Regions from separate parts of the Bradyrhizobium sp. CB82 genome, predicted to be linked through region 1. Evidence: predicted binding sites of a transcription regulator. Region 1 holds the regulator's gene; the other holds the start of a gene.
The links. Region 1 encodes LexA, which represses DNA repair genes until DNA is damaged. Its sites were predicted from a motif close to TGTTCNNNNTGTGTTCNG; they were not measured.
Positions count from the first base shown of each region.

Region 1 (7,608 bases):
AGTTCGCTCGCCCACCGAGCCGCTGTTTTGCGCTGCCCTGATTTATCAGATGAACGGGACAAGACACTAACACTGAGCCGCTTGAACGAAACGGCCGCGGCACGGGGGACTTGGAGGCCGGGGGGTCCTGCGCGTCTTGGATCTGGAATGCCGTCTTGACGAGTGACTCTCCGCCGGAGTCTGATCGGCGGCATGCGGCGGGATCAGCACATCATCGGCGAGCTCAGGCGGTTCGAACGGCTCTGCTGGCGGACGAGAGCGCCATGCCTGAGGAGAAGGCGGGGCTACGGTCGCTCGCGGTCAACTACCGCGACGCAGCGCAAGCGATCGAGCGGGAACGGCTGTTCCGCGTCCCAGATGCTTCCCAGCGAGATTTCTTGGGAAGCAAGAGTGCATTAAAGCGCTGTATTTCCTAACTAAAATCTCTGCTTGACCGATCTCCGGCTATCACATGGCGGTCGTCGCCGGCGTCGTGTTCTTTGCGGTGCGCGCGCTGCTGGCGCTGATCCCGGGGTTCGCGGTCGGCTATCCGATCAAGAAATGGTCGGCTGCGGCTGCGCTGATGGCTGCCGCGTTTTACCTGCTGCTGTCCGGCGGCGAGGTCGCAACCCAGCGCTCGTTCTTCATGACGGCGGTGGTGCTGATCGCGGTGATGGTCGATCGGCGTGCCATCACCTTCCGCACGCTGGCGGTCGCTGCACTGATCGTGCTCGCGCTCGCCCCGGAAGCCCTCGTGCATCCGAGCTTTCAGATGTCATTCGCGGCAACGCTTGGTCTCGTCGCGCTGGTGCAGATCGGCATGCCGAACCTGTTCGCGTCGCCCGACCACTCCGCCACCGCCCGCATCGCGCTGTGGGGCGGCCGCGAGCTCGTCATGCTGCTGATGGCCTCGCTGATCGCGGGACTTGCGACCACGCCCTACGCCGCCTTCCATTTCCATCGCATCACGCCGTTCGGCGTGCTCGCCAATCTCGCGGCGATGCCGGTGGTCTCTGCGCTGGTGATGCCCGCCGGCCTGTTGGGCTTGATCGCGGCGCCGTTCGGACTCGACGGCGTGTTCTGGTGGTTGATGGGGATCGGCATCGACTGGATGATCGCAGTCGCGCGTTGGGTGGCGGCCTTGCCGGGCGCAGTCGGCCGCGTCGCGGCATTCGGTACCGGACCGTTGATTGCCGCCAGCATCGGCCTCATCGTGATGGGCCTGTTGCGGACGCCGCTGCGCTGGACCGGCGTCATCGTGCTGGCGCTCGCGCTTGGCTGGGCGCTGCATATGCGCCAGCCCGACATCCTGATCGCAGGCGATGGCCACAGCGTCGCGGTGCGCGGCAAGGACGGCCGGCTGCACCTGATCCGGACCGGCAAGGACAATTTCCTCCTCAAGGAGTGGCTTGCCGCCGATGCCGATCCGCGCAGCGCGACCGATACCTCGCTCGCCCACGGCGTCTCATGCGACGAGGCCGGCTGCGTAACGCCGCTCGCCGATGGTCGCCTGGTCGCGCTCTCGCTGCGCGTCGATGCGCTAGCGGATGATTGCGGCCGGGCAGCGCTGGTGGTGACGGTGAAACCGTCCGCGCCAGATTGCGCGGCGATGGTCGTGGATCGCGAGCGTCTGAAGACGCAGGGCGCCCTCGCGCTGTCGCGGAGCGGCGACGGGTTCACGCTGCAAACGGCAAAAGCAAGGGGCGCAAACCGCCCCTGGTCGCCGGCCGGGGCCGGCGATAGCGATTTCGAGCTCAGCCTCGCACCGCGGCCGGCCACGTTACACAGCAAGGACGCTACGCCGTCGGAGGCCGACCTGCAGGCCGAGGATTAAAAGACGCGTCAGCCGATCGGCAGACGTGTCGGGGTCGTCGTGGTCGTGTGCTGCTCGACGGCCGGCTGCTCTGTCTTCTCGCCGAGCGGCTGCGTCACCGGCAATTGCAGAACGGTGGCACGCTGGCCTTCGACGAGTTGCGTCACCAGCACGTAGTTGCCGTCGGGGAATTCGATCGCATCATGATGACGATCAGGAATGTGCGGATCGACCTTGCCGAACTTGCCGACGCGGGAGTTGACGGTGCGCGTCCAGATCCAGCGATTGTCGTAGCGGACGTTGTCGGCGAAGGCGAGCTCGGTGCCGGGCAGGAGGCAGACGGCAACCGAGAGATCACGCTCCGACGCAAATCCACGCGTCGAGGTGCCGCGGAAAGTTGTCGTGACGATCGTCTCGCCGACTTGAGCGGGGCGGGTCGCAACGGCATGTAGGCTGTAGTCACACATCGGAGTGCTCCTCATGCGAGATAGCAGGTCCGCGCCCCCCGGAGGCGCAGGCCTCTATCAGAGTGGAAGCCTTCGAGTGTATCGCGTTTGTGGGCAAATCTGCGGCCCGTCTGCGCGCCGCCCGATCACATTATCTTTCCTGATCTTTCCCGGCGAACGAGGAACAAAGCCTCTCGCTGCGACTCTATCTTGGTTTACACCATTCACACATCCGAGCTTTTATCACTGGCCGGCAGGAGCCGAGTACCCCGTAGGGGGCCACCTCGCCGGCGCGGCAGGTGCGATCGCATTGCTGCAATTGCGGAATGGCGCGCTTGCCGCGTGCTCCGTCTTGCGGACGGCATGGTGGTGCTGCGCTGCGTCGCTCGCGGAAGCCGATCCCGCGATCAAGGCGCTGCCGAGATCACGCTGAAAATCATCTGTCGCATGGCTTTGTCCTCTGCATTGTGCAAAGCGCTTTCGCGCCTGCAGCGCTCGAGGATGTGGCTCTGCGCAGGGTGTGGGGATAATCGGAGGAAGCGAAAATGCTATCCACCCGGAGCGGACAATCCGTCCGCCCCGCGGCGCCGCGCGATGACCGGCAATCTGCCGGACGAGGGCAATCAATACTTCCGGTACAGCCCGATCAGTTTGCCCTGAATCTTCACCCGGTTCGGCGGCAGGATGCGCACCTCATAGGCGGTGTTGGCGGGCTCCAGCGCGATCGACGCACCGCGGCGGCGAAAGCGCTTGAGCGTTGCCTCCTCGTCGTCGATCAGCGCCACCACGATGTCGCCGGTATCGGCGGTCTCGTTGCGCTGGATCAGCGCCATGTCGCCATCCAGGATGCCAGCATCGACCATCGAATCGCCGCGCACTTCGAGCGCGTAGTGCTCGCCCGAGCCGAGCATGTCCGGAGGGACGCTGATGGTGTGGCTACGGGTTTGCAATGCCTCGATCGGCGTACCGGCCGCGATCCGTCCCATCACGGGCACGGCGACCGGACGCTCGCCCTCGTCGGCGGGAGCGCTTGGGCCCCGCACCTTGCCGAGATTGCCCTCGATGACGCTCGGCGTGAAGCCGCGGCGGCCGGCGCCTGCCGCCTGAAGCTCGGGCAGCTTGATGACCTCGATGGCGCGCGCGCGATTGGGCAGACGACGGATGAAGCCGCGCTCTTCGAGCGCGGTGATCAGGCGGTGGATGCCCGACTTCGAGCGCAGATCCAGCGCGTCCTTCATTTCGTCGAAGGAGGGCGGCACGCCGCTTTCCTTGAGGCGCTCACTGATGAACCGCAGAAGCTCGTATTGTTTGCGCGTTAACATCTCGACCAAGTCCCCCGGTTGACGTCGTTCGATTCCGAGACGTCGGATTCAGCAGAAGCCGCTAGATGCTCGAAACAAATCATGAACGGACACTATATGTTCGATATGTGTTCCGCAACCACTTAATTTTGGGTGAACGCAGCGAAGTTCGCGTCATGCGCGAATCAGATCGCCCTTACAAGGGCAGCCGCAACACCTCGCAAGGTGTGCCTGCCTCGGCCTTCGGCGCGAACGGTGCGCGCACGAGAAGTGCTTGTGCGGCAGCAAGATTCGCAAGCAGCGAGGAGTCCTGGTGGTTGACGGGAAGGGCCACCAGCGTGCCGTCCTCGCGCTCCTCGAGCCGGGCGCGCAGATAGTCCTCGCGGACGTCGTTAGGCCCGACGTCGCACCCAAGCACGGCGCGCTCGCGGCGGTGATGGACGCCAGAGCGGCCTGCAAGCGCGCGAATCAATGGCACCATGAACAGGAAGCCGCAGACATAAGACGAGACCGGATTGCCGGGCAGGCCGATCACCCGCATCGCGCCGAGGTGGCCGTGCATCATCGGCTTGCCCGGCCGCATCGCAATCTTCCAGAACGCCATCTCGAAGCCTTCGGCCTGAAGCGCCGGCCTGACCAGATCGTGGTCGCCGACCGAAGCCCCGCCGGTCGTGATCAGGATGTCGGCGCCGCTCTCGCGGCCCCGGCGGATGCCGGCCGTGGTCGCCGCAACGGTATCGGCGGCAATGCCGAGATCGATCGTTTCGGCACCCTCGGCCCGCGCCAGTGCATGCAGGGCGTAGCCGTTGGAAAAGACGATCTGGCCCGCGCCGGGCGTCGAACCCGGCATCACCAGCTCGTCGCCGGTCGCGAGGATCGCGACCTTGGGCCGGCGGCGGACGGCAAGCGCCGGGTGGTTCATGCCGGCCGCCAGCGACAGGTCTCGTTCGGTGAGCCGGGCTCCTGTCCTCAGAAGCACCTCGCCCTCGTGGAAATCGACGCCGGCCGGACGGATGTGCCGACCAACGATCGCGGCCTCCTTGATCGTGACGCGCCTGTCGTCGGCGACCGTGTCTTCCTGGATCACCACCGCATCGGCGCCATCGGGGACCACGCCGCCGGTGAAGATCCGCACTGCTTCACCCGCGCCCACCACGCCGGTGAACGGTCGACCGGCCGCGACCTCGCCGATCACGGTGAGCTCTGCGTCCACCGTCGCCGCATCGGCCGCGCGCACCGCATAGCCGTCCATTGCCGACATCGCCTGCGGCGGCTGCGTGCGCCGCGCCGCCACATCGCGCGCCAGCACGCGATGGTAGGCGGCTTCCAGTGCGACCATCTCCTCCGCCACGGGCTCGACGCCCGCCAGCACTGCCGCGAGCGCATCAGACACCGGCATCAGGGCCACGGACAAAACTCCTGCATGGAAAATCAACATCCCGGTCGGGCTCAGCGTTCTAGCCGAGTGCAGGCGTCGAAGCAAAAGACAGGCAGACGGGGCGGAAGTGATGGGCTTGTCGTTTCGACGGTGTAGCGCGGGGAGGGAGAGCGAGGCACCGCGACGGGGGATGCCGGGATCGATGGCGCGCGGCCGGGGGGAAGTCGAGACCATACGGGCGCAAGGTGGCGACTGGACCAACTCGTGGGTCGAAAGTGCTTACCGGGGTCGCCGCGTGATCGTTTCGATGACGAGAAAGACGGGAATGACGGTGGCCAGACATGCCACGGCGACGACCAGGCTCACGGCTAACATCAGGAGGCTCCCGTTTCGTTGTCCGGATCGACGTCGGGCGCCCTCAGTCCGACATCCTTCTCCGGCAGCGGATCAGCCTGCGCTTTCAGATCGGCCGCCTTGCTCACCAGCTTGGCGGAGAGCTGCGAATTCGACGTTGACTTGGCGAATTTGAGAAGGATCGAGGCTTGCTTGTTGAAGTAGGTCTTGCCCAACACGTTACGCATCCGTCGTAGAGAAACCCAACGGGCATATGACTCCGGAGTGGCAGATCCGTTCCGGGAACTCTGTGCAAAAATACACAGAGTGACTTGGTTCCACATCTTGCTGAAAAAGTTCCTGGATCCGGCGGGAACGAGACTGCGAGCGACCGCAGCAATGCGGCCGCCTAGAAGCCCAGCGCCTTCAGCGCCTCACCGACGTCGTGAGGCGATGTCACGTGAACCGCGGTCAGCCCTCGTGCCCGCGCGCCTTCGATATTTTCAGCGAGATCGTCGAAGAACACGATTCGCTCGGCGGGTACTCCGATCGCGGCGACGACATGGTCGAAGGCCTCCGCATCGGGTTTGCGCAGGCCGATGCTCGAGGACAGATACAGCTCGCGGAAATGGCCGAGCACGTCGGCATATTCCCTCGAGAAATATTCCACATGCGGCCGGTTGGTGTTGGAAAAGGCGTAGAGCGGCACGTGCTTCGCAGCGCGCGGCAACAGGCTTGCGATGTCGGGCATCTCGCCCGCGAAGATCGCATTCCACCCCTCCAGGAACTGCGCGTCGGAAATTTCGATCCCCAGCGAGCGCCGCAGCGAGTCGAAATAGGCCTCGTCGGTGATCTTGCCCATCTCATGCAGCCGATAGGCCTCGTCGCGGACATAGCGCGCCACGATCGATTGCGGTTCGCAGCCGGCGTGTCCCGCCCAGCAGGTGATCGCCTTGGAGAAATCGATGTCGAGAACCACGCGACCGATATCGAACAGAAGCGCATCCGCGCTGCCGGGAGAGAGGAGGGAGGTCATTGCGTCCTTTCAGTAACGATAGGGCTCGATATCGAGCAACGGGAACGCGCTGAACACGCTCGGCGCGTTGGTGGCAGTCGCCGGATGCAGGCTGGATGCGTTCACTTCGGCAAACGAGGTGGCGCCGAGCAGCCCGAGACAGCGCAGCACTTCGTCTTCCAGCAGCTCGAGCATCCGCGTGATGCCGGCTTGGCCGGCCGCAGCCAGCGCCCAGCACTGCAGGCGTCCGATGCCGACGAGGTCCGCGCCCATGGCGATCGCCTTGACGATATCGGTGCCGCGGCAGAAGCCGCCGTCGACCATGATCTGCGCGCGTCCCTTCACGGCATCGACGATCTCCGGCAGCACATGCATGGCGCCGCGGCCGTGATCGAGCTGGCGGCCCCCATGGTTGGAGACATAGATCCACTCGACGCCGTGATCGAGCGCGATCAGCGCGTCCTCGGCCGTCGCGATGCCCTTGATGACGAGCGGAACATCGAACTTGTCCTTGATCAGCTTCACCGTCCGCCACTCCAGGCCCTTCTGGTAGTCGCCGCCGGTGGCGCGCAGCCGGCTCTCGCGAACATAGCGCTTGGCGATGTCGCGTTCACGACGGCTGTAATGGGCGGTGTCGACGGTCAGGCAGAACGCGGCATAGGTATTTTTCACCGCGCGGGCGACGACATCCTCGACGAAGGCGTCATCGCCGCGGACGTAGAGCTGGTAGAAGCGCAGTGCATCGGGAGCCGCTTCCGCGGTCTTCTCGAGGCCCGGGTCGGACACAGAGCTCAGCATATGCGCCGCGCCGAAGGCGCCGGCGCCGCGCGCGACGGAAGCCGCGCCATGCGGATCGAAGATCTCGAGGGCGCCGACCGGCGCCAGCACGACCGGCAGACGCATCTTGCGGCCGAACTGCTCGACGGAACCATCGACGTTGCGCATGTCGCGCAGCACGCGGGGGCGGAAGGCGATCTCGTCCAGCGCCATGCGGTTGCGGCGCATCGTGGTCTCGGTCTCGGCGGCGCCGACGATATAGTCCCAGGCATTCTGGTTGAGGTTGGAGCGCGCCTTGCGAATGAATTCGTGCAGGTTCTGGAACGGCTCGTCGCTGGCGCCGAGTTCGACGTTTCGTTGAGGCCGGATGCGGGGCGCTTCGTTCATTGTTATCCTCCCGAGAATTTGAAGCCCTATTCCATCGCCTAACCGTTTCGGCCCGCCAAAACCATCCCAAAATCGCATAGCTTAAGCGCATGAGCGGCCGGGCGTTTCCCGCCTCGCGCAGACCGGCCGGCGACGTTGCCAAAAGTTTAGGCCAAGAGCGTAGGGATTTTTGCCGGATA
Region 1 is NZ_CP121650.1:5,142,392-5,149,999, reverse strand. It holds gene QA640_RS25085 (hypothetical protein) at 1-70, shown strand, start outside; gene QA640_RS25080 (hypothetical protein) at 264-416, shown strand; partial or broken gene QA640_RS25075 (ComEC/Rec2 family competence protein) at 437-1,813, shown strand; gene QA640_RS25070 (hypothetical protein) at 1,822-2,259, opposite strand; gene lexA (transcriptional repressor LexA) at 2,862-3,560, opposite strand; gene glp (gephyrin-like molybdotransferase Glp) at 3,736-4,947, opposite strand; gene QA640_RS25055 (hypothetical protein) at 5,292-5,498, opposite strand; gene QA640_RS25050 (HAD-IA family hydrolase) at 5,660-6,286, opposite strand; gene QA640_RS25045 (alpha-hydroxy acid oxidase) at 6,296-7,429, opposite strand.

Region 2 (7,608 bases), 4.3 Mb from region 1:
TTCCTGGTGAGGAGCTGCCGCAGCGCCGTGACCTTGGCCTGCGCCTCGTCCGGCGGCAGATCGGCCTTCACGATAGCCTCGGCCTCGGCCTGGCGGCCTTGTAGTCCCACCACGAGCGCGAGATTGGCCCGCACGCGCGCGTCCTGCGGCGCGCGCTCATGGGCACGGCGCAGCGTCTCCTCCGCCTTGGGCAGATTGTTCTGGAGCACGTAGGACAGACCGAGATTGGACAAAACCTGCGGCTCGTCCGGCACGATCTTCAGGGCGCTGCCGTAATATTGCTGCGCCTCCTCGTTGCGACCGAGCTGATCGAGCACCGCGCCTTGCGCCGACAGGATGTGCCAGTCGGGATCCTCCGGCGTATGCGCGCGGCTGAGCACGTCGAAGGCCTGCTGGAAATTGCCGTTGTCGGCGAGCGCACGGCCATAAGCCGCAAGCAGCGGCTTGTTGGCGGAGTGGGTGAGCACGGCCTGCTCGAGCACGGCGACGGCCTGCGAGCGCTGGCCGTTCTCGCGCAGCGCCTTGCCGTATTGCAAGGCAAGTTCGGGATCGCTTGGGGTCGCGCGGTAGCGCTCACGGAGCGCATCGAGATCGGGCTTGGCCTCGCGCGCTTTTTCCGAGTTGGTGCCGAGCGCGCCGGTGACGTCCTCGAGCCCGGTGGTCTGGCAGCCGCAGAGCCCCAGCGCGAGAAGCGCGGACAACAGCCATCGCGCCGGGGAAGAGACGAGGGACGAACGCTGGGACATACTCTGATCTACCGTCGGCGACTGATCGGAGATGCTTTCCCGATTAACGCTAAATTCCCGTTAAGGCGCAGCCCGGCGCCCTATTGTTTGCGCATGATCTCCGCGCAGTCGCGAGGGAAAACCGCTGCACACTTTTCCGGATCATGCGCTGGTTGTGTCACAAGACCCTCATGGTGAGGAGCGCGAAGCGCGTCTCCGGACGATGCTTCGCATCGCCGGGGGAACCATGAAGGCCCGGCTCTCGCCCGCTGCCATCCTTCGAGACGCCCGCCTTCAGCGGCTCCTCAGAGGCTGTGAATCTTTTTGACTGGTCGCAAGCGGTATAGCCGAAAGCTGGTGCTGTGTGATTCTCTTGCGGTGATGGATTCGCAGGAGGGATGATGGCCGCTGATGAATTGTTTGGGGATCTGCCGGAGCAGGCAAAGCCGCAAGCCGGTGCGGCGCCGCTCGCAGCGCCGCGACTTCGTGAGCCCCAACGCGATCAAATCGAGTTGCGAGCAGTGGATATCGAGAGCCTGATCGGGGAAGACCATCCGGTGCGCCTGATCTGGTCCTATGTCGAGGAACTCGACCTGAGTGAGCTGGAGAACCGGATCAAAGCGCGGGGCGATCGGCCTGGTCACCCCGCGACATCGCCGCGGCTTTTGCTGGCGCTGTGGCTCTATGCCACCAGCGAGGGCGTCGGCAGCGCGCGCGCGTTGGAGCGGCTTTGCGAGAGCCATGACGCCTATCGTTGGCTGTGTGGCGGGGTGTCGGTGAACCATCACACGCTGGCGGACTTCCGGGTCGGTTGCGCCGACCTGCTCGACCGGCTGCTTTGCGAGCATTTGGCGGTGCTGGCGAAGGTCGGCCTCGTCAATCTGGAAACGCTGGCGCAGGACGGTGTTCGGGTCCGGGCCAGCGCCGGGGCCGCTTCGTTCCGGCGGGAGGCGACGCTCGATCGGCACCTGGCCTTGGCTGAGGCGGTGGTGGAAGACCTCAAACGCGAGGTTGACGCTCGTTCGGATGCTAGCAATCAGCGCATGAAGGCCGCCAAGGAGCGCGCCGCGCGTGAGCGCAGAGTGCGCGTCAAAGCGGCGCAGACGGCGCTCGCCGAAATCAAGCAGCAGCGCAAGGAGCGCGAAGAAAAGCGCGGCAACGGCAAGAAGCCGAAAGAGCCGCGGGCCTCCACGACGGACGCCGACGCACGGGTCATGAAGATGGCCGACGGCGGCTTCCGCCCCGCCTACAACGTGCAGGTGACGAGTGCCGCCGGCCAGCCGATCGTCGTTGACATCAAGGTCTGCAACACCGGGTCCGACCGCGGCCTGATGCGGCCCATGCTGGAGCGGCAGCGCGCGCGTCCTGGCGGGTTGCCCAAGGACCATCTCGTCGATGGCGGCTTTGGCAGTGCCGAGGACATCGAGTGGGCGCACGCCGAGGGCATCGATATCTTTTGCCCGCCCACTCAATCCAAGCACGGCACCGATCCCCATCTACCGCGACGCGGCGACGGCCCGGGGGTGTTGGCCTGGCGTGCGCGCATGGCGAGCGAAGAGGGCAAGGCCCGATACAAGCCCCGGTCGATTTGCGAGTGCATACATGCCCGCTGGCGCAACTGGGACCTGCGCCAATTGACCGTGCGCGGCTTCGAAAAGGTCCGCGCCGTCGTGCTCTGGTACGCCCTCGCCAACAACATCCTGCAAGGCAACCGCCTCGCTAGCGCATAGAGGAGCGTTCATCGACATCCCCCAACCTCGCCACAGCCGCCCAGCCCACGCGTTGCCACGACGAGGAACTGCCACATCCTTCGATGACCACGCAAAACGAGAAAGATTGGCAAGCTCTCAGGATGAGGGGAATCACAATAAGACTAGTCGATGAATTCGGCGCCGAATTCGCAGCCGATGCGCCAGCGGAGCTGGCACTGGCGGGAATAGTCCGGCGCGAAGATGATGGTGAATTGCGGCGGCACCTCCAGAAACTCCGCCACCACTTTCACGCCGCCATCGGAAATATCCGTGATCGTGCAGTCCCTCGGCAGCGACCCCGCGCCAAGATGAATCTTGGCAAGCCGACTGCACACCCGACGTTCGCTTCTCCGGCGATTTGCTAGCATTTCGATTATTCACTTGTTAGATCACGGCCCATCCCGCGCTCCTACACTTAGCGAACATTCGTTGGGATGTGCTGAGCGGATCGGCTCGCATTCGAGGCTTACTGTCCCCGTCCCGTTTACGCCTCGTTAGGAAATGCGCGGGGGCCGGGACATATGTTCCCGTATTGTTCTTGCCAGCCGATCGGCCGCCTGCTACCCTCGATTGTGTACGAAAGCAGGCTGGTTCGAGCATGGTTCAGCGGGTTTCTACTGTCGCCTTTGAGGGGATCGAGGCCCGCGCGGTCGACGTGCAGGTGCAGGTCGCGCCTGGCCTGCCGGCCTTTGCCATTGTCGGTCTTCCGGACAAGGCGGTCTCGGAGGCGCGCGAGCGGGTGCGCTCGGCGCTGATCGCCTCGGGCCTGGCGCTGCCGGCGCGGCGGATCATCGTCAATCTGGCGCCGGCCGATCTGCCCAAGGAAGGCAGCCATTACGACCTGCCGATCGCGCTCGGGCTGATGGCGGCGATCGGCGCCATCCCGCCGGATGCCCTCGCCGGCTTTACGGTGCTGGGCGAGCTCGGCCTCGACGGCTCGATCGCGCCGGTTGCCGGCGTGCTGCCGGCGGCGATCGGCGCCAATGCCCGCGAGGAAGGTTTGATTTGTCCGGCGGCCTGCGGCTCGGAAGCCGCCTGGGCGAGCCCGGATATCCAGATCATCGCCGCCAGCTCGCTGATCCAGATCGCCAACCACTTCAAGGGCACGCAGGTGCTGTCGCGGCCCTCGCCGAAGGTGCATGAGGCGGCCGCCTCCCCGCTCGATCTGCGCGACATCAAGGGCCAGGAGAGCGCCAAGCGCGCGTTGGAGATCGCGGCGGCAGGCGGACATCACCTGCTGATGATCGGCGCCCCAGGCGCCGGCAAATCGATGCTGGCCGCGCGCCTGCCCTCGATCCTGCCGCCGCTGTCGCCGGGCGAACTTTTGGAGGTCTCGATGATCGCCTCCGTCGCCGGCGAGATCGAAGGCGGCGCGCTGACCGCACGGCGGCCGTTCCGCTCGCCGCATCATTCCGCCAGCATGGCCGCGCTGACCGGAGGCGGCATGCGCGCAAAACCCGGCGAGATCTCGCTGGCACATCAGGGCGTGCTGTTTCTCGACGAGCTTCCTGAGTTCGATCCGCGCGTGCTGGATTCGCTGCGCCAGCCGCTGGAAAACGGCGAGGTCTCGGTGTCGCGCGCCAATCATCGCGTCACCTACCCTGCCCGCTTCATGCTGGTCGCGGCAATGAACCCGTGCCGCTGCGGCAACGCGTTCGAGCCCGGCTATGCCTGCAAGCGCGGCCGCATCGATCGCTGCACGGCGGACTACCAGGCGCGCATCTCGGGTCCGCTGATGGACCGCATCGATCTGCGCATCGAGGTGCCTGCGGTGACGGCTGCCGACCTGATCCTGCCGCCGTCGGCGGAAGGCTCGACCGAGGTCGCCGCACGCGTCGCCGCTGCCCGTGACATTCAGCTCGCGCGTTATCAGGCCGCAGGACTGCCAAACGTGCGCACCAATGCCGAGGCGCCGGCCGCGGTGCTCGAGGAAATTGCCAAACCCGATGCGCAGGGCCAGAAGCTGCTGCGCGATGCCGCCGAGACCATGCGACTGTCGGCGCGCGGCTATCATCGCGTGCTGAGGGTGGCGCGCACGCTGGCCGACCTCGACAACGCCGACAAAATCGGCCGGCTGCATCTCGCCGAGGCCCTCTCCTACCGCGCACTCGCGGAGGATGTGCGCCAGATGGCGTGACGCGCATGCGTATATCAACCCGGCAGTAACGAGTTTCCTTTACGCTCTGCAAACCATAAAGGCCCACGCGTTTCCACGAGCTCCTCCTGAGTTCACTTGGGGCCTCAGGCGAGTAGAGTGTCATGTTGCGTTTCAAGGTTCTGGCTTCGGTTGTTCCCTTGATGGCGGCGGCGGTGCTGGCGCGCGGCGGGCCCGGGACTCCATCGCACCCCTGCATCGTCGTCGGCGAAACCCCGGTCGAGCTCGCTTCCGTTCCCTGGTCTGCCGGCCTGCACGTCGCCTTCACCGACGATCCCGCCCACGCCACCGTCCGCGTCCAGATCACCGAGACGGCGGAAGCTGCGGATTTCGTCCTGGTCGACGACGGGCCGACCGCGGAGACGGACGCCTGCCAGGCCAGCGCGGCAACGCGCCTCGTCGCGATCTCCGCGCATCCGAGCAGCGCCGATCCGGTGATCTATCTCTTCAGCGCGGGGCCGGCCGACTACCACATCTATGTGCGGTCGAAGACGTTCTCCGCCCGCGATGCCGCCGCGCTGATCGTCGGCGCTGCCGGCGAACATCGCCATCTTCAGGCGGCCTCGCTCTGAGCCGTTAACGTCTCATCAACCCTGTTTCGAGCCGGCTGCAAAACCTCAAACTGTTCGCAAGGTCGAGCGACGCATCGTCACCGAGGGCGGGCAAAAGAATTCTAGGCAGAGTCAGGATCTTTGGCGATGGGTCGGTCGTTCCGGATCAAGGTGCACATGCGCCGCTTCAGGCGCCGCCATCCCAGGATCGCCTTCGCGATCCGCTCCTTCATGATCTTTTCGGCAACGTTCGGCGGCGCCTATGGCTTCATCGCCGGCAGCCGGGCCGAGAAGTCCGGCTACGATCCCAACGCCTTTGCCATCGGCGCGAGCTTCCTGTTCGCCCTCGCCTGCCTTGGACTCGCCACGCTCAGCATGCGGCTGCGCTTCGTCAACAAAAGGCTGCGCACGCTCGCAACGCATAACGAGGCGCTGGTCGATCGCAATTGGGAGCTCAAGGAGGCCGAAGAGCGCGCGCGCAGTCTCTTCGAATCGCAGGGTGATCTGATCGTGCTGCGCGATCACCAGGGACGCATCACCTTCGCCAACGACGCCTATTGCGAGCTTGCCGGGCAGGCCCGCAGTACGTTGGTCGGCACGCGCTTCAATTTCGACGTGCTGGAGCAGGGCGACGCCGCGCTCGAGAGCAACGGCACGCGCATCCACGACCAGAAGATCGCGACCCCTATCGGCGCCCGCTGGATCGCCTGGCGCGAGGGCTTTGTGCGGCTGGATGCCGGTCAGCCGGCCGAGCTCCAGAGCGTCGGCCGTGACGTCACCGATCGCACCGAGACCGAACGCGCGCTCACCGAGGCCCGCGACCAGGCGGACGCGGCCAACCGCGCCAAGTCGCGTTTTCTCGCAATGGCCAGCCACGAGATCCGCACCCCGCTCAACGGCATCATCGGCATGAGCAGCCTGTTGCTCGACACCACGCTGACGGCGGAGCAGACGACCTATGCGCGGGCCGTGAAAACCTCCGGCGAAGCGCTGACCGCGCTGATCGAGGAACTGCTCGACTATTCCAAGATCGAGGCGGGCAAGCTCGACCTCGAACAGCGTGCCTTCGCTTTGTCGACGCTGGTCGAGGAGATCACCGAGCTGCTCGCGCCGCGCGCGCAGGCAAAAAACCTCGAGATCGCGGCCTATGTCGACGAGCGCCTGCCGCTCGACATCGTCGGCGATGCCGCGCGGCTGCGCCAGGTGCTGCTCAATCTCGCCGGCAATGCCATCAAGTTCACCTCGCATGGCGGCGTCGCGCTGATCGTCGAGCCTGGTCTCTGGCCAAACGAGGTCAGCTTTTTGGTGCGCGACACCGGCATCGGGATCGCGGCCGAGGCGCAGTCGCGCATCTTCCGCGAATTCGAGCAGGCCGACGAGCGCGTCGCGCGCACCTATGGCGGCACCGGCCTTGGCCTTGCGATCAGCGAGCGCATCGTCAAACGCATGGGCGGCCGGATCACGCTGGAGAGCGAGCCGGGCAGGGGCTCGACCTTCGAGGTCTCCCTTCCGCTCACTCCAGTCGAGGCAAGCGCCCGACACACGACGTTCCCGAGCCCCGACCTCACCGCCAAATCGATCCTGCTGATCGCGGCCCAGGGCATCGAGGCGTCGCTGATCGCGCGGCGGCTGGAGCGCTGGGGCGGCCAGATCTGCACGGTCTCGGACGTGGACGTCGCGCTGGCGCTGCTGCCGGAGCGTTCCTGGCATGCCGTGCTGATCGATCGCGCGCTCGGTCCGGACATCGCGGCACGGCTTGGCGATGCGGCGCGTAGCCATGCCGTCCAGCGGCTGGTGCTGCTCACGCCGGCGACGCGGCACGAACTCTTCTCGCCGGCCTTCACGGGCTTTCTGGTGAAGCCGTTGCGCGCAGCCTCGCTCGCCGCACGTCTGTCACTGACCCCGGAGGTCGCCTCGCCCGAGCTCGCGCCGGAGCCGCCAGCCGAGGCATCCATCACGCCGTCTGCTGTGACAAAGGGTCTGTCGACCCTGGTCGCCGAGGACAACGAGATCAACGCACTGTTGATGCGATCGCTGCTGACGCGGCTTGGGCATCGCGTCGTGATCGCAACCCATGGCGAGGCGGCGCTGGAATCCTGGCTCGCGGCGAAATCGGCCGGCACGCCGTACGATCTCGTGCTGATGGACATCCAGATGCCGCAGCTCGACGGCATCGAAGCGGCCAAACGCATCCGCGCGCATGAGGCAGGCGAGGGCGGTCGCCACACGCCGATCCTGGCGCTGACCGCGAACACCCTGGTGGAGGATCGCTACGCCTGTTTCGAAGCAGGCATGGACGGATTTTTGATCAAGCCGCTCGACCGCGAGAAGCTGGAAGAGGCACTGGCGGGCCTCGCGGCGTCACGGCATCTGGCGCTGTAGCCACAATCGACACTGCCGTACGGTGGGTTAGATTAGACTAATCT
Region 2 is NZ_CP121650.1:189,151-196,758, reverse strand. It holds gene QA640_RS00885 (tetratricopeptide repeat protein) at 1-746, opposite strand, end outside; gene QA640_RS00880 (IS1182 family transposase) at 1,124-2,455, shown strand; gene QA640_RS00875 (PilZ domain-containing protein) at 2,599-2,844, opposite strand; gene QA640_RS00870 (YifB family Mg chelatase-like AAA ATPase) at 3,075-4,613, shown strand; gene QA640_RS00865 (hypothetical protein) at 4,736-5,203, shown strand; gene QA640_RS00860 (ATP-binding protein) at 5,330-7,564, shown strand.
Region 2: QA640_RS00870 (YifB family Mg chelatase-like AAA ATPase) is a predicted target of LexA. The motif match lies at 2,999-3,016, and genes of this name have one in related genera.